DNA from 3 places in the Bacillus sp. UNCCL81 genome. Region 2 is predicted to be linked to each of the others. Evidence: riboswitches for the same ligand, from Rfam matches in the RefSeq annotation. Region 2 holds a riboswitch; each other region holds the start of a gene.
What was found. Region 2 has a riboswitch for thiamine pyrophosphate ahead of thiD (bifunctional hydroxymethylpyrimidine kinase/phosphomethylpyrimidine kinase). Riboswitches for the same ligand answer to the same signal wherever they lie in the genome.

Region 1: linked by a shared signal. The riboswitch ahead of thiT (energy-coupled thiamine transporter ThiT) and the one ahead of thiD (bifunctional hydroxymethylpyrimidine kinase/phosphomethylpyrimidine kinase) in region 2 are both predicted to bind thiamine pyrophosphate.
Region 3: linked by a shared signal. The riboswitch ahead of thiC (phosphomethylpyrimidine synthase ThiC) and the one ahead of thiD (bifunctional hydroxymethylpyrimidine kinase/phosphomethylpyrimidine kinase) in region 2 are both predicted to bind thiamine pyrophosphate.

The regions. Positions count from the first base shown of each region.
Region 1 covers NZ_FOMF01000005.1:109,467-115,071, reverse strand. The annotation lists gene BM319_RS12560 (hypothetical protein) at 1-522, opposite strand, end outside; gene BM319_RS12555 (low molecular weight protein-tyrosine-phosphatase) at 536-1,012, opposite strand; TPP riboswitch at 1,365-1,469, shown strand; gene thiT (energy-coupled thiamine transporter ThiT) at 1,689-2,270, shown strand; gene BM319_RS12545 (WxL domain-containing protein) at 2,426-4,504, opposite strand; gene BM319_RS12540 (WxLIP family cell surface protein) at 4,543-5,544, opposite strand.
Region 2 covers NZ_FOMF01000006.1:123,152-135,812, reverse strand. The annotation lists gene thiE (thiamine phosphate synthase) at 1-11, opposite strand, end outside; gene thiM (hydroxyethylthiazole kinase) at 2-814, opposite strand; gene cytX (putative hydroxymethylpyrimidine transporter CytX) at 798-2,036, opposite strand; gene thiD (bifunctional hydroxymethylpyrimidine kinase/phosphomethylpyrimidine kinase) at 2,029-2,835, opposite strand; TPP riboswitch at 2,971-3,081, opposite strand; gene BM319_RS14435 (FeoB-associated Cys-rich membrane protein) at 3,187-3,339, opposite strand; gene feoB (ferrous iron transport protein B) at 3,358-5,358, opposite strand; gene BM319_RS14425 (FeoA family protein) at 5,352-5,582, opposite strand; gene BM319_RS14420 (hypothetical protein) at 5,806-6,180, opposite strand; gene BM319_RS14415 (FTR1 family iron permease) at 6,170-7,666, opposite strand; gene BM319_RS14410 (type III PLP-dependent enzyme) at 7,840-9,084, opposite strand; gene BM319_RS14405 (MFS transporter) at 9,112-10,341, opposite strand; gene BM319_RS14400 (IucA/IucC family protein) at 10,359-12,452, opposite strand; gene BM319_RS14395 (IucA/IucC family protein) at 12,449-12,661, opposite strand, start outside.
Region 3 covers NZ_FOMF01000008.1:115,153-127,813, forward strand. The annotation lists gene BM319_RS17475 (small acid-soluble spore protein H) at 79-258, shown strand; gene thiC (phosphomethylpyrimidine synthase ThiC) at 506-2,284, opposite strand; TPP riboswitch at 2,421-2,536, opposite strand; TPP riboswitch at 2,771-2,880, shown strand; gene BM319_RS17485 (thiamine phosphate synthase) at 2,968-3,582, shown strand; gene thiO (glycine oxidase ThiO) at 3,566-4,657, shown strand; gene thiS (sulfur carrier protein ThiS) at 4,684-4,887, shown strand; gene BM319_RS17500 (thiazole synthase) at 4,890-5,657, shown strand; gene BM319_RS17505 (ThiF family adenylyltransferase) at 5,654-6,661, shown strand; gene BM319_RS17510 (DUF8832 domain-containing protein) at 6,898-7,704, opposite strand; gene BM319_RS17515 (cation transporter) at 7,785-7,985, opposite strand; gene BM319_RS17520 (heavy metal translocating P-type ATPase) at 7,999-10,392, opposite strand; gene BM319_RS24785 (metal-sensing transcriptional repressor) at 10,408-10,707, opposite strand; gene BM319_RS17525 (hypothetical protein) at 10,826-11,383, shown strand; gene BM319_RS17530 (acyl-CoA dehydrogenase family protein) at 11,515-12,661, opposite strand, start outside.

The sequences.
Region 1 (5,605 bases), on a different contig from region 2:
ACCTGCCAATAAAATTGATTCTACTTTCTCTTGTACTTCATCTGCATTTTCATCAGTTAAATCTTCAATACCTTCAAGAGTAGCTTCTAACTGCTCGTCAGTTTCAGAAGATTCATTTTCATGGTGTACCTCTAGTGAAGTCGCTGAAATTTGTGATTTACCTTCTTCTAAATCGATTGAATCTTCAATTTTCGCTTCTACAGCTTCAACTGCTTTTTCTGATACTTTAGAAGAGCCTTTATCAAACTTATTTAATGTTGAATCTTTAATTTCGATCCATTTATCTTTTACAAGCTGTACATTGCCTTCTAATTTCTCAACTGAGCTTTGTACTACTCTCAATTGATTTCGAACAGCACCTTTTACGATTTCTGGATCTTCTTTAATTTGATTTAATTTGTTTGTTACGCTTCTTCCTTTACGTGAGATTTTCTCACGATTTTCCTTGTTAAGTAGAGTAACTCCTGCACCAATTGCGACTCCGACTAGAATATTGCGTAAAGCTTTGTTACGTTTTGACATTCTACATCCTCCTCTAAACTGTTAATTGGTGTTGCTTTAAAATATGCTGAAGTAAATGAGAGCATCCTTCTGTAATGATGTCATATACTTCATTAAAATTACCCGTATAATATGGATCAGGCACTTCCTTCCACATTGATGCTGGAACATAATCTGAAAGTAGTGAAATCTCTCCTATACAATTATTTCTTGCTAAATTCATTAAATCCTCTTTATTCTGTGCATCCATAGCAACAATATAACTAAAATATTTAAAGTCATTTTCTGTCACTTTTCGAGCTTTCATACCTTCGCAAGTTATACCTTTTTCACCCAATAAACCTTGTGTTCCCTTATGAGGAGGGTGACCTAAATGCCAATCTCCAGTACCAGCTGAGTCTATCATAAATTGTTTATCTAACCCTTTTTCTGTCACTAAATGACGAAAAACAGCCTCAGCCATTGGCGATCGACAAATGTTACCTAAACAGACAAATAATACTTGAATCATCTCAATGTCTCCTTCAAATTATTTACACTTTCTGCCAAAATTTAGCTGTTTCTTTCGTATTCATTCTACACGGTAAATTTTAAAATGAAAAGCAAGCCATTGTGAATAATTTATGACCAGTATAAATAAGATAAAAGTTATAATGCTTATTTTTTACATAATAGCTATGATTACACTCATTTTTTAAAAATAATTTTAATGATTATCTAAAAAGTTAACTCTGTTAATGTTTTTCGCAAATCTTACACAGATTCCATTAACAATCGCTAAATATTTTTAAATTTTTAAAGATAAATTAATTGTATTTTTAAATGACCTTGACTATATTTAGTAAAGACAACTAAATGTAAGCTAAAACCACAAGGGGAGCCATTTGGCTGAGAGTGAATAGATTAGCTATTCTTACCCTCTGAACCTGTTAGTTAGTACTAACGTAGGAATGTGGCACGATGAAAAGCAATGCCGGGATCATCATGCTACCCAGTATTGCTTTTTTTATTTATTCCTACTGAAATCTCCCTAGTTCGAAATGTGGAAACGGCTCGTTTTTGCCCTGGCACCAGAAAGGGAAAAGCGCTGGAACTAGACATTACAAAATGTGTGCGACTATTCGCCCAAACATCATTAATATGTTTCACTACTTAAGTTGTCCACAAGATAAAGGGGGGAAATATATATGAAGACATCAAAGATTCAATTAATGACAGAAATAGCAATGTGTGCAGCACTAGCAATCATTTTTGATTTTTTACCATTATTTACTGCACCTCAAGGTGGCTCTGTATCATTATCAATGATTCCAGTTTTTCTAATTGCTTTTCGTTGGGGATTAAAACAAGGTTTAATTACTGGCTTATTATTAGCAGCACTACAAATCGTTACTAAGTTATATTTTGTTCATCCAATCCAAGTATTTTTAGACTATATTGTCGCATTTACAAGTCTCGGGTTAGCTGGTCTTGTCTATAAACAAATAAAAAATAGTTTAGCAAATGGTAATAAAAAAAGTGCAGCAGCTTATATCATTTTAGGAACTTTTATCGGCTCGTTAGCTCGTTTCATCTGCCATTTTATTGCTGGAATTGTGTTCTATGGTTCTTACGCTCCAAAAGGAACTCCAGTTTCACTTTATTCATTAGTATATAATGCTTGGTACATGGTTCCTTCCTTTATTATAAGTGCAGTTCTATTAATCATTTTACTTTCATCTGCACCAGTTCTTGTTCATGTTAAAAAGAACCGAAATCAAGCAGCTTAATTTAAAAAGAAATGAAAACCCCTTAAAGTAGAAATTATTGCCTACTTCAAGGGGTTCTCTTTTTATATTCGCAAATGGATTCTATTTCCGTTTATTTATAAGCCTTCTGTTTTTAGGTTATTTTTTTCCATTAATTGAAATACTCTTACATAATTTTAAAGTGGTGTATCTGCTAATGTCCAAGTTAATGACGTCTTATATTGTGCACCAACTACTTTATAAGCCGCGCCTGGTACGAAAAGTGCCACACTAGTCGCACCATCTGTTTTATTCTGTCCATATGCAATCGTCCACGTTCCAAGACCTTTACCTTGATCTGCAAAAGCTACATCTTGTGGAGCTCCATTTGGATCTAATATGACTGTATTTGCTTCTGGTTTATATTGAACAGCAGTGGTTGAATTTAAAAATGGATTCGTTAATTTTAATTCCGCACCCGTTAACTCATTAACCCCACTCTTGAATTGGCCATTTTGTTGAACTGTTAATTTCCATCCTGTATTCGTTCTACGATGGTCAGTTACTTGAATGAAATTTGGTACTTGAATAATCGATTCATTTGAAGCTTGCTTTACTTGATCTAATTGTGCAGTATAAACTTTGTTTTGACCTGAAATTTCCTGCTCGCCAAAACGGAAGTTTGATACATAGTCAATACTTAATGCACTCTTTGTCCCTGGTTCATGAGGGTCTTCAGGATCTGTTGGATTTACTGGCATTACAGGATTCGTTGGATTCATTGGATCGACTGGCATTTTTGATTCTGCTGTTACCGTTACATTTGTTTCTGTACTCGTATTCCCTGCTACATCAGTTGCTGTTACACTCACTACATCTCCTGCATACAATGTCTTTGGTGTAACATTTGCCGTGTATGAACCATCTGCTCCGGCTGTAGTAGTTAGAATCGAATTGTCTTGTAATTTTATATTTACAGTACTATTCGGTTCAGCAGTTCCAGTTATCCTTGTACTCACATCTTTAATTGGGTTCACCTCTGGAGGTAGAATTGTTTTGTCCACCGTAAAGCTAATATCCTTTTTATTACCAGCATGATCAGTAATCACTAAGTTATGAGCCCCATCTTGTGGATTGACTGTCCCAGAAGTAATACTTATACCATCTAAAAATGCTGTGTTTATCCCACTTAGAGTGTCACTAAAAGTAATGTTTTCTGCGGTAATATTGTTATATAATTCCCCTTCAACATAGTTGGTAATAGGTGCCTCTTTATCAATCCTAACTGTAAACTTAGAACCTGTATCTGTTCCTGGATTACTTTGGTTTCCAGAATCATCTTTTACTCGTATTTGAATATTAGTTGTACCTTCGTTTGTAACCGTGTAGTCTACTCCGGTTATAGTACGATTACTTAAACCATTTGTACTCCATGTGTTACCATTATCTGTTGATACTTCGTATGTTGTTGGATCGATTCCATTATCGTCAGTTGCTGTAAAATGAATCGACGTATTTTTATTGGTCCATGCTGTGCCACCTGTATACCCTTCTGGAGTGGTCACATTTGCACCCGTTATTTTTGGTGCCTCTGTATCTAATAACGTTACAGAAACATCTACAACTTTAAAGATTGAATAGCCATCAATAGGACCTAGGACATAATCATCGAAACTAATAACTAAATTAGATTCATTCCCCATCGCTGTGAAAGTAGTGGTTGCGTCTTGAGGCCCTGTGTATTCTCTAAATCCTCTGTCAGTTAAATTGGTAGATGTTTCTCTGTCAGTTACAAACCAGTCGTATCTTAGTTTGTCATTAGTATTTTCAATAAGTTTAAAAGACAAATTAACAGTATATGTTTTTCCTGGAATTGTTTTGACTCGTTGTCTCATCGCTATATACTCTTGAGATGAAGCAGTGTTCAATAGTTTTAATAAAATTCCATCGCCAGAAGGTTTAACATAGGCTTTTGATTTAGGACTACCAGATACTTTATACCAACCATTATCTTCTACCAAATCAAACAGATAGGGTTCAGAAGGCTGTCCCTCATTAAAATACCCCGTAAATGCCCAGAATGGAATAGTTGTGGTTTGATGATCTAAATTAAATGTAGGGTTTTCTACTAAATTTGGAAGTGTTGCTGCTTCAACAATATTATTTTTGAACATCCCTTGTAATTCGGCTGATTTTGGTAGAATACCACTTACTATCACTCCAAAAATAGAAGCAAAAACAGTTGCTGTAAAAAGTATTTTTCTTTTTCTAACCAATCTATTTCTTCCTCTCCAATTTAAATATAGTATTTATTTCAATCTTTTTTCTTTGAACGTCTAACCAAAAAGAATATAAATATAATCAGTAAAAAAAATAGACTCCCTCCAATGAGATACCTAATTGAATAGTCTCTTTCTACGTCTACAGCAGTAGTGTTAAGTTTCTCGGCTGTATTGTCCCTTATGGTAAATGTTCTTGTCCAATCCCAAGTTTGTTCTCCGTCGGTAGCTTTCATTTCTAAACGGTAAGTACCTGATTCAAACGCTTGGCGATCCCAACTAATTGCATAATCAAAGTTTGAATTAGGTGCCATCCTTAGATTCTCTTTTTTTGTTTCATGTAGGATTTTTTTCCCTTGTTCCGTATATACTTTCGCATCTACGCTCAAATTTTTTAGCATAGCTGGCTCTATATTTTGTAAGTTAGCAGTTACAACATTGCGTGCATTGATTTGTGTTGGTTTAATTTCATTTAATTTTAAATCTGGCTTGATTACTTTATCGGTTTCTCTTAATAAAACACCAATAACATACGCATATTTATTTTTTATTTGAATGCTTCCATCTTCTTTTTTAGCTTGTCCCCCGTCTTCTTCCTCACTAAAATGGAGTCCACCCAATATAACACCATCGAATTGCTGCTTAGGCATCTCAATCGTAATCTCTACTGTTGCTTCACTTTTTGCTTGAATTTTCGTCTCTTTTTTTACCTTAGCTATATTAGTAAAAGGAATATCTAACGTATTGTCTACTTTTGGATTTGAAATACTGTAATCCGCAATTCCATTACTATTTGTAATCGCTGAATTAGCTTTTGCTTCAACAACTATATTTTTATCAGTATTATTTTTTATTTGAACTTTCAAGATCTGTTTTTGGCCTGGCTTCATTTTCAAATCAAAATAAGTTTTGCTTTGATCAATTTGATTAGTTGGAATAACAGGCGATACGGCAAAATTCATCTCAGCTGCACTTGCATGAAAATTATTAATATTAATTAGAAATAAAATAATCATAAATTTTTTTAGTACATTCATAGATAGCTCCTTTTTTTGATTTTGACTAAAAAATTTCATGCAGTTTAGGTAACTGTTATTT
Region 2 (12,661 bases):
GTTATAGCCATTCGATTTTTCCTCCTGTTAGAAGTGTATCAACAGAAGCTTTAGATACCTCATCAAATAAGTTTACTTTAAATGTACCGATTCCTTGCCCTTCAGTTAGTCGAGCTTTAGCGAGCTCTCCACATAGTCCCATTGTAGTAATTCCTGAAACTGCAGCAAGGAAATAATCATTCGTTGCACCAGCATAAGTTCCGATTAATGATGTACTCATACATCCAGTTCCAGTTACATCAGCTAGCATTTTATCTCCATTTGAAATGGTACATACTCGGTCTTGTTCTGCAATAATATCTACCGCACCTGTAATTGCAACTACTGAGCCTAATTTCGCTGAAAGAGATTTTGCTATTTCAACACCGTCTTCTTCACCAGCTACAGAATCAACACCTTTAATTTGTACATTTAAGCCAGCAATCATTTTAATTTCTGACATATTTCCACGAACTACGGCAAAACGTACTTCTTTCAATAATTTAGCAGTCGTTTCTGTACGTAGAGTTGTTGCCCCTACTCCAACGGGATCTAATATAACTGGTACGCCTAATTGATTAGCTTTTTTACCAGCTTTAATCATTGATTGAATTGTTCTTTCATTTAATGTTCCAATATTAATAACAAGAGCTGATGCAAAAGATACCATTTCTTCTACTTCGGCTAAATCATCTGCCATAACTGGTGATCCACCTAGAGCTAACACCATATTTGCACAGTCATTTACAGTTACATAATTTGTAATGTGGTGAACTAAAGGCTTTTTCTCTTTTACGCTTTCAAGAATTTGACTCATTTCATTCATAGTTAACATTTTTTTCTCCCCCGATTTGCTTTCGAACAAGCTTATTAATAACAAATTGAACAACAATATAAATGACACAAATTAAAATCATACTTGGAACAGTAGCTCCAAGGAAGAAGTCTAATTGTACGAATTTACGATAAATAAAAACGCCTAAAATCCATGTAATAAACGCGATCCAATCAATCTTCAACGATTTACTTATACTTGTTCTTTTTAGAATAAAATAGTCCGTTAATAAAATTGCATATAACGGCGCAAAAAATGAACCAATTGTATATAAAAATCCTTCATACTTCTCAATAGGGAAAATAACGGCCAATAACGTTCCAATAGCTGTAACGATAAGGGCGATATGTTTTCCATTTAACTTTGGAAAAATGGTTGTAACTGATATTCCTGCAGAGTAAGCATCCATGAAAGTCGTTGTAACAGTTGCTAAGACGACAATACCAACTGCAAATAATCCTAGATTTGCACTCATTAAAACAGCAACCGGGTCTACTTGATTAAATGCTAATGCTGCGCCAAGTCCAATAATATACATCCAAGAGCTACCAAACATATAGCCTATAAAACTACCGATTGCACCATCCTTTGTTGTCTTTGCAAATCGAGTATAATCACTAATTAATGGAATCCACGATAATGGCATAATCACTGATAATTCAACGGCTTCACCAAAAGATAATCCAGAAGTGCTTGGTTGTGTTAAGATTTTATCGCTTTTAAAAATGACAAAACAAAGTACAATTGTTAAAACAAACAATAAACAAACAGCTAAACTATTTAGTTTTTTTGATGCATTTTGTCCAAAGTACAACCAGATTGCTATTAATACACCGATTACTAAACACCAAACCCATAGGTGGTCAAACCCGTAATCTTTTATTGTAACTAAATTGATTGAGCGAGCTCCTGTTAAAATCATAATTGCTGTCCAGCCTAGTAACTGTAAAACATTTAAAAGCGAAAACAAATAGCTACCATAACTACCAAATGAAATTTTTGTAGATTCCATGGCCGATAATCTTTGCTGAGAACCAATGGCCCCACCTAAGATAAGTAATAATGTTCCAAGTAAATGCCCTACTAAAATGGCCGTCAAACCTTTCTTAAAACCTAGTGGTGCTACTAGGGCACCCGTCATAATTTCTGCTACAGAAACTGCCGCTCCAAACCAAAGTGTTGTAAAGTTCCACTTCGTCATTTTTGCATTTTGATTAGACATGTTGTACTCCTGCCTTTTCATACAATGAGTAGAAATGATGTACAGGACCTACACCTTTTCCGATCGAAAAAGAATGTTGGATTGCTAATGTTATATAGTTTTTCGCCTCTCTAATTGCCTCATTTAATTCAAGTTCATTTGCTAAATTAGATGTAATAGCTGAAGATAAAGTACAACCTGTACCGTGAGTATTAATTGTATTAATTCTAGCGCTATTAAAGCTTGTAAACTCCTCACCATTAAAACAAATATCAGTAGCTTCGCCTTCTAGATGACCACCCTTTACAAGGACGTTTTTAGCACCTAATGAATGAATTTGAGCAGCAGCTTCTTTCATCTCTTCAATGGTTGTAATTTTTCTTCCAGTAATAACTTCTGCTTCAGGAAGATTTGGCGTAATAACCGTTGCTAACGGAATCAATTCTTTAATTAAAGCTTCCTTTGCATCAGGACTTAATAAGTCAAATCCGCTTTTTGAAACCATAACTGGATCAACCACGACTTGCTTTGGTTTATATTGCTTTAATTTCTCAGCAATGACTTTAATCGTCTCTATTTGAGATACCATTCCAATTTTTACAGCATCTACTTCAATATCAGTGAAAATCGCATCTAACTGACTAGCAATAATCTCTGGTGTCATATCTTGTACTGCAAACACTCCTTGCGTATTTTGAGCAGTTACTGCTGTAATTACACTCATTCCAAAAACACGATGAGCTGAAAATGTCTTTAAATCAGCTTGAATACCTGCACCACCACTTGAATCAGAGCCTGCTATCGTTAATACTTTCTTCAATTCTCTTCCCCCTATTTCATGAATAGAACTCTTTGATCTTACAGATAGAAGATGAAACTTGATTTTAAATACAAAAAAGCACAAATCCCATAAGGACTTGTGCTCGAACAAATCAATGTTATGAATACAAAATATGTATTCTACCGTTCACTTTCCTACGCTGGCATTATCCAGATCAGGTTAAAGGGTCAAAGACTTATGTGTCTTAATCTCAGCCGAACATTTACGGCACCCCTAGTACTATTCAATTATTAAAGTTAATTACTTTATCATCTTAATTAATCCTTCTACTTTATTCAAGTATTTAGACAGATTACTTTAAATTTTATCTTTTTAGTTTACGTTATACTTCTATTTTGAATAATTTGTATCACAATTTGAACTACAAGTTTTTGCGATTGAACAAGAACCACATTTACCTTTTTTTGTTTTCTTTATATATCGTAAAAGTGTCCAACCTGCATATCCAAAAATAAGAGCTCCTATTATAATATTGACAATCATAAGTAGATACCCCTTTCTTTAGTAGCCTAATAGACTTCCAACCTGATAGATAATTAGCGCTAAGATATACGCAATAACTAGTGCATATCCAACTGAGAAATACGTCCATTTAGCTGAACCTGTTTCTTTACGAATTGTCGCAACAGTTGCAAGACATGGTACATACAATAAGACAAATACCATAAAGCTAAATGCAGAAAGTGCAGAAAACTGTGTCGACAATATTCCTTGTAAAGAATTTGCATTTGGCACGTGATAGATAATATTCATGGCAGATACAACAACCTCTTTAGCCAAAAATCCTGTTAGTAAAGAAGCACCTGCTTGCCATGTCCCGAACCCTAACGGTGCAAGTATTGGTGTAAGTATTCCGCCAATCATTGCTAAAAAGCTATCATCCATTGAAACACCTAAACCACTTGGTCCCATATAAGATAATAACCAGATTACTACAGAACCACCAAAAATAAACGTACCTGCTTTTCGAATAAATCCTTTACCTTTATCCCATGTGCTTCTAAACAAAGCTTTACCTTGTGGCATACGGTATGGTGGGAGTTCTACAACAAATAATGAAAACTCACCTTTTAATATAGTAGATGAAAAAACCTTAGCTAGTATTAATGCAACTACTATTCCGAGTATATACAGTGAAAAAACAACTATTGCTTGATTTTTCGCAAAAAAAGCGCCAACGAATAGTGCATATACCGGCAAACGCGCCGAACAAGACATTAATGGTGTTAACAAAATCGTGAGTAGTCTCTCTCTAGGCTGTTCAATCGTTCTAGCTGCCATAACTCCAGGTACATTACATCCAAATCCAATAATCATTGGAATAAATGCCTTTCCGGTTATACCAACCATTTCCATCGAACGATCCATTACTAAAGCCGCTCGCGACATATATCCAAAATCTTCAAGGAATGATATTAGTAAAAACAAAATAAAAATTTGTGGAACAAAGACTAAAACTCCACCAACACCGGCAACAATACCATCAAGAACAACTGCTTTTATAAAACCAGATGCATGTATTGCATTTAAGCCGTTTGTTAGCCAGTCTGTTATAGGTCCAGATAAAAACCCATCTAATGCGTCAGATAAGGGTAAGCCCAACCAATCAAAAGTAAGCTTAAACATTAAAAACATTGTCACTAGGAAAATAGGAATACCCAAAATTGGGTGTGTCACAAATCGATCAATTCGATCAGTTAACGTAACTGCTTCATTAGATTCTTTCTCCACGGATCTTCCAATTAAATTTGAAATGACTTCTTTTCTTACAGAATAAATCCATTTTGAAGGTGAGACACCTTGTTCACTGTTTAATTGTTCCTCTGTTGTTTTAGTTACTTGGTCAATTTTACTAAAATCGTAGGATGAAGCTATAAATTCTATTACCTCTTTATTGCCCTCTAAGATTTGTATTGCAGTCCATCTTTTAGGAATAGATAAAGTTGAAGGTAATAGAGTCATAATATTTTTAATACCTTCTTCAATAATTAATCCATAATCAATTTCAAACTCAACTTCAGATTGAGGAATTGTCTCTAATAATTCATTTACCTCGTTTGTTCCCTTACCCGATCTAGCATCAATTGGAATAACTGGTACTTGTAATATCTTTGAGATACTAGAAGGATCAACTGAAATTCCTCTCCTTTTAGCAACATCAACCATATTTAGACCAATAATCATTGATTTATTAAACTCTAGAAGTTGAAGTGTGAGCATTAAATTTCTCTCTAATTGAGCAGCGTCAACAATATTAATCATTCCATCAAATGTCTCATTTACAAAAAAATGTGAAACAACGGCCTCATCTTTTGAAAGAGGGCTTAGAGAATAGATACCTGGTAAATCAATTAGATTTCCAAGTTTATTTTTAATAGTCCCTACCTTTTTTTCAACGGTAACCCCACTCCAATTTCCTACGTATTGGTATGTACCTGTTAAATTATTAAATAGAGAAGTTTTTCCTGTATTTGGATTTCCAATAAGCGCTATATTTAACATATTTTTTCTACCTTTATCCCCGATGCATCTAGAAATCGAATACCAAGTGATTGTCCACAATTTTCTATCATACAAGGTCCCTTAAATGGCATTGTACATTGTAGGCAGACCATAGACCCTTCACTTATCCCTAAATCTAAAAGACGTCTCTTCACTGCATCAGCTAGTGATGACAAATCTGTTATTTTTGCTTTTTCGCCTTTTTTTAATTCTGAAAGTAACATAAGTGATTCCCCCGGATCAAAACTTATTATATATAAACAATCAATAATGATAATCTTTATCAATATCTTTATCTTAAGTCAATACTAGTTAATTGTCTACCTGCTTTTATGAAAAGGTTTACCTAAGAAAAAATTTCCAAAACAGAGCAAAAAAAACAAGAAAAAACCCACAAAGAAAATTCTATGTAGGCTTTTTTGAAAACAATGATTAATTAATTATTTATTATTTTAAGTCTTTAACTTCTTTTAATACGCTTTCTAATTCGTCACCAGCTTGGTTAAGTGTATCTGCATTCAATGGAGATACCTTTACTCCTGCTTCAATAATATGAAGTGGCGTTTCTACTTTTTCATAAAGTGATTTGTCTTTATCTTTTACTGAGTCTTCGAATTTTTCCCATGATTTTTCAAGGGCTTCTCCGCTATCTTTTGCCTTTGCTTCATCATTATTTGAAATTTGTGTTTTTAATTCTGAAATCGTTTTGATCATATCATCAGAACCAGTTTTAATTGCATCGTCTGTTTTCGTTCCACATGCAGATAAAGTTAAAGATAGTCCTAATGCCATTGCTGCGACTAGTTTTTTATTAGATAACATTTTTAGTTCCCCCTGAGTTTTTACTACTTTTTTTATTGTTTTTATTTGAGAATCTATTATATATTACGGCAATACAAGCTATTAATAACAAGATCATTTGAGGTATAAAGCTCTCCCAAGTTGAATAGATCGCAAAGAAATCAATTGTTGGAATAGGAGCTTGGGTCGCTGGAAGTAATCCAGAAAGTTGTAAACCATGAATACCCATGCCGGCAAATTTAAAGCATAAATAGAACATTAATATACTTGAGACAAGGAAAAACGGTCTCATTGGAATTTTCAGTCCAACCTTTAAGATTAAGAAGCTTAGTATTGCTAAAATTGCGAAGCCTAAACCAATTCCTATTAATAATGAAGACAGTTTAATTGATGATGCCATTCCAATAAAGAATAATACAGTTTCAGTTCCTTCACGAAAAACTGCTAAAAACGCAAGAATTGATAACGATAATAAGCTACCAGTATTTAATGCTCGATCACTCTTAGTTTTAATATACTGTTGCCATTGCTTTGTATTAGATTTGCTATGTAACCAATAACTCATATATAAAAGCATGACAGCAGCAAATACTCCAGTCCAGCCAGCGATTAAGAAGTTGTTACTTCCAAAAGTACCTGCTGAAAATAAAATATTTACAATGACACCTAGTATGATGCTGACGCCTAATCCAGCACCAACGCCAAACCAGATCCACTTACTTTTCTTTTCTTGTCCAGACTTTTTAATAAATCCTAGTAATGCAACTACTACTAGTAATGCTTCTAAACCTTCTCTAAGTAAGATTGTAATAGCATCAATCATTGTATAACTAGTTTTAGATGCTAACGGTAATAAATAATCACGCATATCAGTAATTGTTTTTGTAGCCGCTTTTACATCTGGTGTTTTAGCAGTAAGCATTGCATAGGACGTAACCATATCTCTTTCAGCATCCGTGTAAACTGTTTGAGATTGTGTTAATACAACACCTTCAATATTGATCCAAGATTTTCTAAATTGATCAATCTCCGAAGTTGCTTCTGATACATTATTATCTTTTAAATCTGCTAATGCTTTGTTTAATATTTCAATTAAATCTTCTACACTACCTGTACTTTTTGAATTTAATTTTGAACTAGCAAACTGATGAGAAATAAACTTTTCATTTACCTCTTCTAATTCTTTAAGTGCAGTTACTAGTGCATTTTGATTCACTGTTTTTTGTGCTAGGTTATACTGAACCATTCCCATAGCTTCCTCGATTTTGCCATATGCTTCAATCGATTTATTTTTTATTCCATCCTCTTTATCAAGCCACTCGTCGTTGAATTTTTTATATTCCTGCTCAGCAGATTTAAAATCTCCTTTTTGTGCAGATTGAATTGCACTTTCTACAAAAGAATTTGCATGTGTTAAATCCTCTTCAGGGCTTGCAGCAAAGGTTTTAAACGGTAAAACTAATAATAGTAAAGCTGTTAAAGTTATTTTAATAAGAGCCTGCTTCATCGTTGAATTTCCCCTTAAATATAAATGATAATCATTATCACCTCTTGATAATAAGGGTATTTCAAGTAATAGTCAATTATATTTTTATTAATTATTTCTAATGTGTATATCAACATTCGACTAAATAAAAAAAACTGAGGAAAAGTTCCCCAGTTCAGTCGATAATCAATTTTTTAAGTTTTCGCCTCAAAAGACATTCCTTCATTTACAAAGCCATACTGTTTAATTAAAGAATCACGGTCTAAATAAATTCGTTCTGGATGTGGATGACTTAGAAAATTATGATGTGAGATCGCCCAGCCATACGCTCCCGCATAGCTAAATAACAAAATGTCTCCTACCCGTAATTTAGAAATGATGACTTCTCTAGCTAATACGTCATTTGGTGTACAAAGTTCTCCTGCTACTGTAATCTTTTCATCGATAACTTCAGGTCTTTCAAAAGAATATGGCCACTTTTCTACTGGGATGACGGTAAATGGATGGCTTTGCTTCCAAGCTGCAGGAAGTCTTAAATGATGACTTCCACCTCGTAGAATACAAAAATACTCACCGTGATTTTGTTTAATGTCTAGAACTTCCGCTGCGTAATAGCCACAGGAAGAAGTAATATACCGACCGCACTCAAATAAAGTATTCCAACTTTTGTCATTATGTTTTTCAAGTACTTTTTCCAATTGTTCCGTAAAATCTTCCCAATCAAATTGCTTATCTAACTGTAAGTAATTAATACCAATTCCTCCACCAACATTTACGTATTTAATGTCTAACTCCCACTTGCTACTCCACTTTTTTGTCAATTCATAGCAATGATCTACAAAAGAAGCATGCGATTTTGAATCAGTATTATTCGACATGGCATGGAAATGGAAACCTTGTAATTCTAAGTTGGGTAATCCTTCTATTAAGGAAATTGCCATATCTATTTCTGTCTCATCAATACCAAATTGTGTTGGCACTCCAGCCATTTTTAATTTAGCTGACGGTACAGAGTGACGTAAATTAACTCGTAATAATATTGAAACGGAGACTTTTTTTTGCATTGCTATATAATTAACGAGTTTTATTTCATGTAAGCTTTCAACATGAAGCAAGGTTACTCCATACTCTAATGCCATTTCAATTTCATGATGTGTTTTACCAGGGCCGCCAAATAGAATTGGTATAGTACGATCAATATTTCTTACCTTTTCAATTTCTCCTAACGAGGCTACTTCAAAACCATTCACAATTGGTGCCAATGCTTTAAGAATCATTTCATCTGAATTTGCTTTTATTGCATAAAATAATCGACAGCTTGAAGGAAGAGTTGTCATTAATGAATTTACATGATTTCGTAATTTTGTTAGGTCATATAGATATGCACAAAATGGACGATCTTGCTCCTGACTTTGTGTTTGCACAATTTTTGCGATCATTTTCATACACTCCTAAGAATAATAAAGTTATACTTTTAAGATTTCTCTTCTTTTCAACACAATCATTAAAGTGGTTAAGATGCAGCCAAGCCCCATTACACTTCCCGCCCAAAGAATTCCCAAACTTGATGCCATTGCTCCAATTAATAGTGCACCTAGTGGAATAAATCCTCGATCCATTAAAGCTATACTCATAATTCTTCCCCGGAGATGATCTGGAACTTGCTTTTGTAGAGTAATTCGACTTAACGTTCTATATGTTTGACTCGTTAAACCAACTAGGAACATTGCCAAACCTGCAACTAGATAATTATTTGTGCCAATAAATAATAGCAGTGATAGACCGAATCCAATAATTGAATAAATTAGCCATTTACCCGTTTCAATAATCTCTTTTCCAACGGATAACCAGCTTGTCCCAATTATTGCACCAATGGAAGAAATCGATAATAAAACACCAAATCCTTCAGGACCGAGATGCAATAACTCTTTAGCAAACAGTGGCGTCATTGTCGTATATGGGAAACCAAATACCATTGGAACAATTGCTAATATAAGCAAGGACTGAACTGATGGCTTCTTCTTTACGAAATCGACAGCTTCTTTTATTGTTATTTTTGCATCTTTATCTTTATCTTTATATTTAATCGATTGGTAGTCTGCCCGAATAATAGCTAAAGAGATTAAGACAGCAAATGTACCCCATGCATTTATATAAAATAAATTTGCTATATTTGTAATTCCTAACAAGATACCAGCAATTGCAGGCCCAATAATTCGCGATAGATTAATAATCATTGTATTAACCGCAAGAGCGCTCGCCATTGAACTTTCTGGTACAAGGTTTGGTATTAGCGCATTTCGAATTGGTGGATCCATAGCTGCAAGCATCGACCGTATCGTCACAATTAGTGCAAACAGCCAAAATGCTGGACCTTTTGCAACAAGAAATCCTATCACAAATGTTAACAGCATCATTCCTACTTGAAGCCATATTAACAATTTACGACGATCTAACCTATCAGCCATGATTCCCGCTGGAACACTTAATAAAAATGTTGGAACTAATCTACAAGCGTTCATAATGCCTAAATGAATTGGAGAATTTGTAAATTGCAAGACAGCCCAATTTAATGCAACTAAATCCATCCAATCTCCAACTCTTGAAATTAAGCTTCCCGCCATAAAAGTATTGAAGGATTTTGATTGAAAAGCAAAACGCGAATTCTTTTTATTCTGTACTTCAATTTGTGCCATTTTAAATTCGTTCCCTTTTACTTAAATTCATGAAGAGGATTTGGTACTATTGCGTAAGAATATCCTTTCTTTGTAGGATCTAGTCGCATTTTTGTAAGTGCCTTGTGCTCAACCTTCATTTGATAAAGAGCTTCGCGGTCAAATGCCACATTTTCTGTCAACGTCGGGTCTGCCTTTAATTTGTCAAAAACTCGATTACAGATTTGATGAATTTCTTGCCAAAGGTAACTCTCATTAAGACCGAACTCCTTACAAACTTGTAAAATTAACTCTCCTAAATGGTTTTGAAATACTGTATAAAACAATTTATTGTGCACTTCTTTCAAATCATCTGTCGCCGTTATCGAACCGGGATAAAGCTCTACATGTAAATTGTTTTTCTTAAGCCTTTCTTTATAAATTCGTAGACCACCCCAATCACGGAATAGCACTCGGACAGGTTGACCGTTCTTAAATACCATCACACTATTTTGCAAATGTCCCTCTAAACCGATGCCATATTTAACTAATAGTGTCAAAAATCCAGGTAACGCAATATTTGCATATTCTGAAACAAATTGATAAGCAGCCTGTCTAATTGAGGATTCATTTGTAGCTTTAGCATATTGGTCAATTAATTCCGAGACGATGGTCTTTTCTGAAATTGGTGATTCTGAAAATAGTGAACTTCCGACAATTGCAACTTCATCATTGTAAGTAAATGACTCAATATTTTCGCGTAATACTGCAGATAAATTACTATTTTTTTGCTTATCATTTTCTTTTTTGAAATTGTAACCAGCAACCTCATAAACTGGTACAAACTGTTTTCTTAACACTTGTTCATTTTCCATAATGGACTTTATTAATCTAGTAAAAATTGTAGAATTATTTGTTGTATTTGCAGAAATTGTACGAACAGTTGAGGTCATTTGACTATTAACCGCAACTTTAATTGCATAGTTCATGCACTCCTGGCTCCCAAGTGGTACAACAGTTCGGAAAGAAGATGTTGATCCACAAGGAACGTGAAATGATCGGATTGGAACAATAGTCTGTTCATTCAATTCTTGCTTATAAACTACAGGAATAGCGTTTTCTAGTTGCCATGGATGCACTGGAACGATGACATATTCTTCTATACGATGGCCTTGTAGCTGAAATTGTTGCTCAACTACTTTTCTTAATTCAGGGTAAACCTTAAATAGTAGTTTATTTGCATCCTCTTCAAATTCATCTTTCACACACCATTCAACACGATCTTTTAAAATGCCGACAAATTGAATTGTAGCCACTCCACCAAACTCAGGTGCATATTGAAAAACATCTTCAGCTTTCATATCGACTTTCGTCTTTGTACCTGGATGAAGATTATGCCCTTCAACCGAAAGCTGTTCAAAAAATAAGCTACTGTCAAATGCTGAATCTAATTTTTTCTGTAACAGTACCCAGTCTAAAACATTCGTAATCTTAAATTCTGAAGCTCTCTTTTGAAGCTCTTTTTTCTTTTGATCCCAATACGCATAGGATAATGCAAGATTTGCACTCCCATTAATTAGTTCCTTAGCAAGCTGCTCCCAAGCAAACTTTTCACCTTCGTATTGGAACTCTTTTTTGTGACGAACAATTTCCAACAGTTCAACCGAGTGATTTATTGGTCTTACTTCCTTCTCAGTAACAAATAATATTTCACCGTCGACCTCAATTCGATTAAACGCATAAGTACGACTTACCGGAATAACCAAACATTCATGCTCATTAAGAGAATATAGTTTATAAGCTTTGCCTGATTGTAGGTTATAAGATTGTACCTGTTGAATAACCATTCTCCAAAAGCTTGTGATAGCTGGTACATTTAATGCATAGATCGAATCAATAACATATAAATCATGTGAGTTTGTAGAAAAATTAAGTATGTTTTCTCTTAACATTGAACCGACGAGTCGGTTTAAAATACCACGTCTTCCTTTTTCCAGGTTTACCATATAATTTGGAATTAGATTTGGCGTATGACCTACTAAAAAAGTAAGATTCTCTGCTTCATCTGCCAAAAGTTCTCCGTTACGTAGTTTTTCAAATGATTCATATAAAAAACCTTTTTCTAATAATACTTTGGTTAGACTTGTACTCATTCTCCGACTTCTCCTTTCCAGTACTTCATTGGATTTGGAACTTTCATAAATGAATAAGCAGTACTATCTCCTTGTAGTCGCATCGTTGCTAAAGCCTTTAGGTTAATCAATGGTTGAAAAAATGCTTTTTCATCCGAAGCTGCTTGTACATTAATCGAGGGGTCCTTTTTTAATTCCTTGAATATCTCTCTACTAACGTTAACAATTTC
Region 3 (12,661 bases), on a different contig from region 2:
AAATTTTAAATGAATACCCAATCACCCCACGGTTAATAATATGTTAGGTTTCTATTTTTAATTAAGAGGAGGTTCACTATGAATAAACAACGCGCTCAAGAGATTGCTTCTTCACCTGAAATGGCAAATGTGACGTATAATGGAGTACCAATTTACATTCAACATGTTGATGAAACAAATGAAACTGCTAGAATCTATCCGCTTGGTCAACCAGATCGGGAGGAAGAAGTTTCAATCAATAGTTTGTCGGAACATTAATTCTCGAGTAAAAAAACAAACCTCTTTGTTTTGAGGTTTGTTTTTTCATTGTTAATTCCTATTACCAGCTTAAACTTTCAATTAAATTGCATTTAAGGCATTCTTGTATCGTATCTTTCTTCTGGAAATCGTGTACACAGTTTTTTTGAATTGTGCTCAGTTCAATTTTCAACTGATTCATATTTCTTTCCAAATTCTTTATTTCTTTTATGATTTCTTCTACCCTATTCATATAAGGCTCACACCCTTATTGATAGATTTCTCCGCCTTGTTTTCTAAATTCAAGTGCTTTTTCTTGCATTCCTTCTTCAATGATTGAATCATTCTGAAGTTCTTCTTGTTTTACTATATCTCGAATATCTTGAGAGATTCTCATACTACAGAATTTTGGACCACACATTGAACAAAAATGCGCTGTTTTAGCTCCTTCAGCAGGTAATGTTTCGTCGTGATATTCAATTGCTCTTTCCGGATCAAGTGAAAGATTAAACTGATCACGCCATCTAAATTCAAATCTTGCTTTTGAAAGTGCATCATCTCTTTTTTGTGCACCAGGGTGGCCTTTTGCTAAGTCAGCTGCATGCGCTGCTATTTTGTATGTAATAACACCTACTCTTACATCTTCTTTATTTGGAAGACCTAAATGCTCTTTCGGAGTTACATAACAAAGCATTGCAGTACCAAACCAACCAATCATTGCTGCACCGATCGCTGATGTAATGTGATCGTATCCAGGCGCAATATCAGTCGTTAACGGTCCTAATGTATAAAATGGCGCTTCCTGACAAATTTCTAATTGTTTATCCATATTCTCTTTAATTAAGTGCATTGGTACATGTCCCGGTCCTTCAATCATAACTTGAACATCGTGTTTCCATGCAATTTTCGTTAACTCACCTAGAGTTTCTAACTCAGCAAACTGTGCTTCGTCATTTGCATCGGCGATTGAACCTGGTCTCAGTCCATCTCCTAAAGAGAATGTTACGTCATAACGCTTCATAATTTCACAAATTTCTTCAAAATGAGTATATAAAAAATTCTCTTTATGATGAGCTAAACACCACTGAGCCAAAATAGAGCCACCACGAGATACAATTCCTGTCACTCGTTTTGCCGTTAATGGGATATAACGTAATAATACACCCGCGTGAATTGTAAAATAGTCTACCCCTTGTTCCGCTTGCTCAATTAGAGTATCTCGAAACACTTCCCAGCTTAAGTCTTCCGCAATTCCATTAACCTTTTCAAGCGCCTGATAAATCGGAACTGTCCCTACTGGTACTGGAGAATTTCGGATAATCCATTCACGTGTTGTATGAATATTCTTACCAGTTGAAAGATCCATCATCGTATCCGCACCCCAGCGAGTAGCCCATGTCATTTTTTCTACTTCTTCTTCGATTGAAGAGGTAACCGCTGAATTACCTATATTGGCGTTTATTTTTACATGAAAATTACGACCGATGATCATTGGCTCACTTTCAGGGTGATTAATATTCGATGGAATGACAGCCCTTCCTTTTGCAACTTCATCGCGAACAAATTCAGCTGAAACATTCTCTCGAATCGCAATAAATTCCATTTCAGGTGTAATAATCCCTTTACGAGCATAATGCATTTGAGTAATATTTCCATTATCTTTTGCACGTAACGGTTTTCTTTTTAACCCTTTAAATACCTCAACATTATGTTGATCTGACTCTTTTCTATATCCATTATCTTCAGGCTTAATTTCACGCCCTTCATACTCTTCAACATCATTTCGTTCGATTACCCAGTTTTGTCTAATCGCCTTAAGTCCCATTCGAATATCAACTGAGCTAGCTGAATCTGTGTAAGGTCCGCTAGTGTCGTATACTCTAACTGGAGCATTTTCTTCTTCGCCAAAAGTGCCAGTTGTTGGACTTAATTGAATCTCACGCATTGGCACCTTAATGTCAGGTCTAGATCCTTCAACATACACCTTCTTACTCCCTGAAAAACTAGACATGATGGAAAAATTCATTTCATTTACAGAATTGTTCATTTGATTTCATTCCCCTTTTTAATTAGTTTAAAAAGGACGAAATCCAATCCATTTAAAGCATGAAAAAAGCCGGAATCTTATATTTAAGACCCGGCTAAATGTTAGTAAAACTACATTAACAATTATGTAATCATTAATGAGAAATTTCTAACTTCCCCACGCTGGTATGAACCAGATCAGGTCCTGAGGGTTAAGAAACTAAGATCGCGTTTCTCTCTCAGCCCAACTAATTGGACACCCCTAGTCAATCTATTAACTTGTTCCACCTAAATATAAACCCACAAATTTAAAATGTAAATGATTTTATTTCCCTAAATTTTTACAGAAATTCCAAATTAAAAAAATTATTAGTTTTTTTATCACCCTAAAAACACTGATTTCACTATACTTCAAGCCCAATTTCTGGTAATAAATTGGACTAGTAAAAATAAATTTAGTATTGAATATTATTTTTTATATGCTATGCTAAGATTAATTTTCATACATATTCATCACTAGGGGATCCCTTGATAAGGGCTGAGAATAAAGTAGTTACTTTTAAACCCTCAAAACCTGAACAGGCTAGTACCTGCGTAGGAAAGTGGCGCATTTTATACTTTTTTCGCGTGCAATGTAACCACTTTCTTTTTTTAGGGAAGTGGTTTTTTTGTTGAAAAAATTTTGATAATGAAAGTGGCTGGGACATGGAACTTATTGCAATTACAGATGATCAGCACACAGTGGAAGTACTTGCTACAAAAATAATTCAAATAATCGATGCAGTTGATTATGTACATATTCGCGAAAAATCGAAAAAGGCAATCGAGCTAATATCACTCTTAAATCTACTAAAAATGAACAAAGTAGATATGAAAAAAATTGTTTTAAATGATCGATTAGATATAGCTATTTTCTCTAACCTAACAAATATTCACTTGCCAGGACATGGTCTTCCACTTGTTGATGTAAAAGAATATTTTCCTAATTTACGAGTAGGAAAATCAGTTCACACACTTACTGAAGCAATACAGGCAGAAAATGATCAAGCTGACTATATTATGTACGGTCATTGTTTTGAAACAGAGTGTAAAAATGGATTAACACCTAATGGAATTGAACTAATTCCAGAAATGAAAAAAACGTTAACCATACCAATCTATGCGGTCGGAGGAATATTACCTGAACATATACAAGTTCTAAAAAGGAACGACATTGACGGTATTGCTGTAATGTCTGGTATATTTTCTGCCCGAAATCCCCTAGAAGCTGCGTTGCAATATTTTGAAAGGTGTAAATTTACTTATGAACAAGAAATTTGATGTTGTCGTAATTGGTGGTGGAATAATAGGTTGTTCCATTGCTTATTATCTGGCCAAAGAAAACATTAATGTCGCAGTTCTTGAAGGACAGCAAGTTGGGCAGAAAACAACTAAGGCAGCTGCTGGAATGCTTGGTGCCCATTCCGAGTGGGATCACTCTGAGTCATTTTTTACTTTTGCTAGAAACAGTCAATTAACTTATTTTCACCTTCAAGAAGAATTAAAGGAATTATGTGGAATTGATATTGAACTTAAAAAAGGTGGCATTTTCAAACTAGCTTATACAGATTTAGAAAAAAAACAATTAACTCCCCTACTCACTCAAACTTCGGCACGTTGGTATAACGAGGAAGAGTTAAAAGAACAGATACCTGGCATTTATCCAAACATAATTGGAGCAGCTTATATTGAAGACGATGTGAATGTATTGCCTGTTTCTGTCTGTAACGCATTTTGCAAAGGTGCTCAAATTTTAGGTGCATCTATTTTTGAATATACACATGTATTTCAGATTCAAAAAAATGATTCACATTATTTAATTAAAACAACAAATGGCAATTTTGAAGCAAAAACCATTGTAGTTGCAAGTGGAGTCTGGAGTAATTCATTGTTTGGACAGCTTGGATTACATCACGAAATTATTCCCGTTAAAGGTGAATGCATCTCGGTTAGAAGTGAAAAGGTTGCATTAAAACATACTCTTTTCCATGAACAAAAATATATTGTTCCAAGGAATGACGGTCGCCTTGTCATCGGAGCTACTATGGTAGACAACGAATGGAATGAGAACCCTAGCTTAGGGGGGATTGAGTCATTAATACAAAGCGCTAAAAAAATGCTTCCTGACATTGAAGACATGAAAATTGATTCATTTTGGGCAGGATTACGTCCGCGAACTCTCGATTATAATCCCTTTATTGGAACTCATCCAGAAGAAGATCAAATCTTATTTGCTACTGGCCATTTTCGAAATGGAATATTGCTTGCACCTGCAACTGGAAAGTTAATTCGAGATTTGATTCTTAAGCGGAAAGTCAATCGTAATTGGATCGAAGCATTTAAAATCAATCGTTAATTTTAACTCTTTGGAGGTGTATGCATTTGGAAATAAGATTAAATGGAAAGAATATCGATATTTCGAGCAATACCTATACAATTCAGGATCTGCTTAATAAATATCAATTAGAAAACCGAATTGTTATTGTCGAGGTTAATAAAGAAATTATTTATAAGGAACAGTATTCATTAACTCATCTCTCTAACGGAGATTCTGTAGAATTAATACATTTTGTAGGTGGTGGCTAATCATGTTAAAAGTAGGAAATCATACGTTTCATTCAAGATTATTATTAGGAACAGGAAAATACCCTTCATTTGAAGTCCAGAAAGAAGCTGTTGAAGTATCGGAAGCCGAGATACTAACTTTTGCTGTTAGAAGAATGAATATTTTTGAGGAATCTCAACCAAATTTTCTTGAACAATTAGATCTAACGAAATATAAATTATTGCCAAATACAGCTGGTGCAAAAACTGCTGAAGAGGCAGTTAGAATTGCAAGATTGGCAAAAGCGTCAGGCTTATGCGATATGATCAAGGTAGAAGTAATTGGGTGTGATAAATCATTATTACCTGATCCAATCGAAACATTGAAGGCATCAGAAATGTTATTAAACGAAGGATTTATTGTATTACCTTATACTTCCGATGATGTTGTGCTTGCAAGAAGACTAGAAGAACTTGGTGTCCATGCGATTATGCCAGGTGCATCTCCAATCGGTTCCGGAAAAGGAATTATTAATCCATTAAATCTTAGATTTATCATCGAGCAATCCAATGTACCTGTTATAGTAGATGCCGGAATCGGATCTCCAAAAGATGCAGCTTTTGCAATGGAGCTAGGTGCTGATGGAGTCCTTTTAAATACTGCGGTCTCTAACGCAAAAGATCCTGTAAAAATGGCAGTTGCGATGAAACTTGCTATTGAAGCAGGAAGACTTGGTTATGAGGCAGGAAGAATTGAAGAAAAAAATTATGGTGAAGCTAGTAGCCCAATCACAGGGTTGGTGAATTCTTGACAAACCGTTATGCAAAACAAGAATTATTTTTAGGAAGAGATCGTCAATCACACTTACAAAAAGCCAGTGCTATTATTATTGGTGTTGGTGCACTAGGCTCATCAATAGCAGAAATGCTTGTAAGAGCGGGAATTGGAAAGATAACAATTGTTGACCGTGATTACGTTGAATGGACTAATTTACAAAGGCAATCTCTTTATACGGAAGAAGATGCTAAAAATAAACTCCCTAAAGTAATTGCGGCTAAAAATCGACTTCAACAAATTAATAGTGAAGTAGCGATAACTAGTTTAATAAAAGATATTACTAGTCTTAATATTGAAGAGTTGATTAAAGGTCAAACAATCATACTAGATGCAACAGATAATTTTGAAACTAGAATGGTAGTAAATGATGCAGCAATTAAACATGGCATTCCTTTTATTTTTGGTGCGTGTGTTGGAAGCTATGGCCTCTCGTTTCCAATTATTCCAGGAAAAACTCCATGCCTTAACTGTTTATTAAATCATATACCAACTTTAAATATGACTTGTGATACAGTAGGCGTTATTAGTCCAATTGTGCAAATGATTGCTGCCTACCAAGTAACCTATGCCATGCAATATCTTACTAACTATGAACTCTTACCAATCTTACAATCGATTGATGTTTGGAAGCATGAAAAGTCTGATATAAACATCGAAAAATTAAAAAATAAAAACTGTCCAACATGTGGTCCTATAAGAAGTTATCCATTTTTAAAAGATGATGACCATATGAAGTCATATGTCTTATGTGGAAGAGATGCAGTTCAATTAAGAGTATCATCTCCTAAAATTCCAACACTAACTAACCTTTCTGATAGATTACAAGGGATAGTAAATGATTTGATTGTAAATCCTTATTTATTGTCATGTACTTATGAAGAACATCGCATTGTTTTATTTAAAGACGGTCGAGCGATTATTCACGGTACAAAGGAACCATCTGTTGCTAAGGAACTCTATCGGAAAGTTTTAGGTTGAAAAAGAAACCCTTTCAAAGACTACTAATTTACTAGTTTTTGAAAGGGCTAATTATATAAAATCTCTATAAATTAATTAGACTCAAACTAAATACTTATCACTTAACGATGCTAGCAAGACTGATGGTTTAAATAAAACCAATAGTCGACCAGCAGATATTAAGCCGAATATTTTATAAAGCGATTAAATAAAAAAGCAGGAAGACTTTAAAAGTTTCCTGCTTTTTTCTGTTTAATTTATGGTACGTCTACTATAAATGGTACGATAAACACATTTCCATTTTGCTTAAACTGTCCCCATATTTTATATAATCCCTTTTTTGGAAAACTCGTCATGAATTCCGCAACAGGTCCGCTTGATTTTTCATTCATAGGGTGCACATGTAAATATGTATTAGTGTCGCCACTAATCGCAACTACATGACCAACTGCACCTAAATAAGGCTGTAAATCATTAATCTCTTTTTTTGTTTTAGCATCTTTGATCGTATATGTCATTTTAACTTCTTGATCTGTCGTTAATTTATCAAATTTTAATGTAATTTCTTTTCCATCGATTACTTTTGTTAATACTTTATCTGGTATTAGTGATACTGGTCCTGCTGGTTGCCCCGTTACCTTTACTAATTTGGATTTTACATTTTTATCTGAGCCCTTAGGGATAAAATCAGTAAATAACTTATACTCACCCCCATTTGGAAAGTTCGGTATTACTGTAAATAATCCTTTACCTTTATATTGTGGATGCAAATGGTCAAAAAAAGATAAATCCTTACTTACAATGATCAGGTGCATTAATTTTTCATGTTCAAGTTCAAACTGATCAACTGGTTTACCTTTTAAACTATTAACCTGTATGTTTAAATCTACTTTATTATTACTCTCTGGAGTACCATTAAATGAAAAGCTCACTTGAGTAGTATCTTTTTTTTCTTTTGTTTCATGATTCATATTTTGATGAGTTGATCCTACGTGTGTCTTACTTTCACAACCACTTAAACCTATAACAGTAAAAAAACTAAGTATCAACAATAAGTATTTCATCTAATTCTCTCCCCGATATAGTATTTTTCCCAAATAAAAAGCGAACCTATAGTTCGCCTTTTATTTGTTCGATATCACTTTTAAACGATATCGTAACCTTGATCTTCAATAGCCTCTTTCACTTTCTCAACTGTTTCAGCGTTTGAAGTATTGAAAGTTACTTCTTTATTTTCCAAACTTACGATTATATTATTTGTACCAGACACTCCTTCTACAGCTTTCATAACTGCAGCTTTGCAGTGTCCACATGTCATACCTTCTACTTTTAAAATTGTTTCCATTTTCTAAATCCTCCTAAATTTTTATGCGTTTTAATCGTAATGCATTTATGACAACCGATACAGAGCTAAATGCCATGGCAGCACCTGCAATCCAAGGCTGCAACAGCCCTAAAGCTGCAATCGGTATACCTAAACTGTTATAAAATAGCGCCCAAAATAAATTTTGGCGAATATTATTCATTGTTTTCTTACTTAAGCTAATAGCTTTCGGAATATGTGATAAGTCGCCACCTACTAGCGTAACATCCGCTGTTTCAATCGCTACATCTGCACCAGTACCAATTGCCATCCCAATATCAGCTTTCGCAAGAGCTGGTGCATCATTAATCCCATCTCCAACCATCGCAACAATTTTCCCTTGTTTTTGTAGTTCAGCTACTATATCTGCTTTTTTCTCTGGTAGAACTTCAGCAAATACATTTTCAATCCCAACTTGATCTGCAATCGCTTTTGCTGTGTGTTTATTATCACCGGTTACCATAAAAACTTGTATTTTTAGATCCTTTAATGCTTTAATCGCATTTCTTGAAGATTCTTTAATTGTATCGGCTACAGCAATAATTCCTTCTAGCTTGTCGTCAATTGCTACTAACATTCCTGTTTTCCCGGCAGATTCAAATACGATTAATTGTTCTTCAATTGGAGAAAAATCGATATTCTTTTCATTCATTAACTTTCGAGTACCGATATATACCTTTTTATTTTCAATCAAGGCTTCTACACCATGTCCAGGTATAGCAATAAACTCTGTAAGATCCGTTAGTTGCAATTCCTGTTGAAGAGCGTATTGAACAATTGCTTGTGCTAAAGGATGCTCTGACATTTTCTCTACACTTGCAACAAGCTTCAATAAATCATCCCGATGATTTAAATTAATGATATCTGTTACTTCAGGCTTTCCTTTTGTAACAGTTCCTGTTTTATCAAGAATGATTGTATTAATTTTTTGTGTAGTTTCTAAAAATTCTCCGCCTTTATATAAAATCCCATTTTCCGCACCTTTTCCACTTCCAACCATAATCGAAGTTGGTGTAGCAAGCCCTAAAGCACAAGGACATGCTATGACTAAAACAGCTATTGCTACTTCAATTGACTTAGGTAAATTTTGTGGATCGACTACAAAAAACCAAATGATAAAGGTCAATATGGCTATGCCAATTACAATTGGAACAAATATATTCGAAATTCGATCAGCTAATCTTTGAATTGGAGCTTTTGAACCTTGTGCCTCTTCAACTATTTTCACAATATTTGCTAATGCGGTATCCTTACCAACCTTTTCAGCTCGTATTGTTAAAATACCATTTCCATTAACTGTTGCTCCAACAACTTTATCATCAGTCTTTTTATCAACTGGTAAAGACTCACCTGTAATCATTGATTCATCAACTGTAGATACTCCCGAAACAATAACACCATCCACTGGAATTTTCTCACCTGGTTTAACAAGTAGTAGATCTCCAACTTTTACAGCTTCCAATGGTACATAAACTTCATTTCCATTTTCTAAAACAATTGCTTCCTTAGCTTGTAATTCCATTAGTTTTGAAATTGCTTCAGTCGTTTTCCCTTTCGCGATATGCTCAAAATATTTTCCAAGTAAGACTAATGTTATTAATACTGCACTTGTCTCAAAATAAAGATGTGGCATATACGAGCTATTATTTATTGTCTTAATCGACTCAGCTAAGCTATAAAAATAAGCTGCCGAAGTTCCGAGTACGACGAGCACATCCATATTTGCACTATAATTTCGTATTGCTTTAAAAGCTCCTACATAAAAATGCCAACCTATAATAAACTGAACAGGAGTTGCAAACAATAATTGAAACCATGGATTCATTAATAAATGTGGCATCCAAATATTTGAACTAAATGGAAGATGAGATACCATCGAATACAATAGTGGAAGTGAAAGTAAGATTGAAATCATCAATTGAATCTGTTTGTTTTTTGTTGTATCTTTTTCTTTCACTGCATTTTCTTCTTTTATAGCTGCTGCATAACCGATATGACTAATTTTATCGATTATCGATTGAAGTGAACGTACTTCAGGTAAATATGAAATCGTTGCTATATTCATAGCTAGATTAACATTGATTTGAACAACTCCATCCATTTTCCCTATTACTTTTTCAATTCGAGCTGAACAAGCAGCACATGTCATTCCTTCAATATTTAACGTAATTTTTTCAACTGCAACCTCGTAGCCAATCGAATGGATTTTTTCTATTAAATCAGAAGTTTGATATTGTCCGTTATCATAGACAATAGTAGCTTTTTCTAATGCCAGATTCACATTCGCATTCAAGCCATCCATTCGATTTAAGCTTTTTTCGATTCGGGTTGCACATGCGGCGCAGGTCATACCCTCTATACCAAGGGTTAACTGCTTTGCATTATTCATTCTAATCAACCCCCTTTACTTTACGTAACGCTTAATAACCTCCATTAATTCGTTTACGGATTCTTCGCCATTATTTTCTTTAACTGCCTTAACCATGCAATGATTCGCATGTCTTTCAATTAATGAAAAACTTACCTTTTTCATAGCAGCTTCAACTGCCATAATTTGGGTCAAAATATCTATACAATATCGGTCCTCTTCGACCATTTTTTGAATTCCTCTTACTTGGCCCTCTATTCTACGAAGACGCTTCATTAAATCATTAATTTCGTCTTCACTTCTTGGAACCATTTGGTCATCATGGCAATTTTCCATTTTTTATCACCTCTCCATTATTATATACTCATAGGGGGTATAGGTGTCAATTTTTTATTCTATTTATTTTTAGTTGTCCATATGATGATATAAAGCGAAAAGTTAGGGGGTATCATATATGTTCACCAGTTGGGTATGTATTAGCATTATGCTCTTTATCACAATCATTTCGATCCACCTCAAACCAACAAAAAATGACCAGATGCATCAAATGATGTATATGATGATGATCAGTATGACTACTGGTTTAACAATAGGTGTGCTCATTACACTTTCAAATCACCAACAATTTTTCAATTCTTTACTCATTTCGATGGGCTTATCTGCATTCATCGGATTATGTATCGGCTTTCGATTACATTTCCTTGCATTACTTGAGGGGATCTTTACTGGCATGATGGCCGGTATGATGGGGAGCATGATCGTCGTTATGATTTCAATATCAGAAGCACATGCTTTATTATTAATTTGTTTATTATTATTAACTTGTTCGGCCATATTTTGTTCTACTATGTTTTTAAGTCAGCGATTCCCAAAACTACTATCATCATTCTTTCCAGTAATTATTATTTCTAGCCTGCTGCTCATCGTAACTGTTTTTTATTCTTTCACTCATTTTGAAACTACTGTTTTTTCAAACTATGATCAAAATCCACTTAAATTTTTAAAAAGCTGATTTATTCAACTTTAGTGCTATTATTAAGTAGAAAATAATTAACATAGAGGAAAGCAAAAAAAAGAACAGACATGAAGATTTCTTTTTCAAGTCTGTTCTTTTTTCACATCTTAAGATACAAAAAATATTATTTATTTACTAGTTTCTAAACTCTCGACAAATGGCCATGTTGGAAGCTTTTTACTAATTGGTTTATCTTCACGATAACCTAAAGTATATTCAGCTTCCGTAATTGTGTGAATTTCTCTTGTGGCCTCGTATATATCAGGTGCTTTTGCATTTCTTAGAAATCTTTCTACCGAATACTCATTCGAATATTCGTATGCTCTGTGTATTTGAATCGCATCATTCGCTGCTTCAATCGCAGCATCACATGCAAACCATTTTGCAATCGATGTTTCATGGGTATTTCGTTCCCCTTCATTTTTTAAAGAGCCTGCCCGAAAGACAATTTGACGAGAGATTTCTAGATTCGCAGACATCTTGGCAATCATTTGCTGTACTAATTGGGGGTTTTCTGTTTCTTTACCAAATGTTTTACGTTCATGACAATATTTAATACTTTCTTCTAAGCATGCATTAATTAATCCACAAGCACCTGCTGCTACAGTAAACCTGCCATGATCTAAAGCAGACATTGCAATTTTGAAGCCTTCACCCTCTTCGCCTAATAAATTTTCAGCCGGTACATGAACTTCTTCTAGGAACATTTCTCCAGTATTCCCTGCACGAATACCTAAATTTCCTTTGATTGCTTTTGTCGTTAATCCCGGGAACGTTCGTTCAACTATGAAACAGCTAATGCCGTGATGGTTCTTATCTTTATCCGTTTTTGCAAAAATTAAGAAATGATCGGCTACATCACAAAGCGAAATCCATGTCTTATAGCCACTTAAAACATATTTATTTCCTTCTCGTCTCGCTGTTGTTTGTAATGCAGCAACATCCGATCCAGTATTTGGTTCTGTTAAACCAAATGCACCGATCTTTTGACCACGCGCTTGTGGTACTAGATACTTTTCTTTTTGAGATTCATTGCCCCACTGTAATATAGTCATACTGTTCAAGCCAGTATGAACTGATAAGGCTGTCCTGAATGCAGTATCACCTCGTTCTAACTCGTCACAAACAATCGCTAGTGTATTGTAATCCATTCCGACACCGCCATATTTCTCCGGAATACCAACTCCCATTAACTCTAAATTAGATAATCGTTTCAAGATTCCTCTTTCAAAATGCCCTTTTTCATCCCATTCTTGAATAGAAGGAATAATTTCG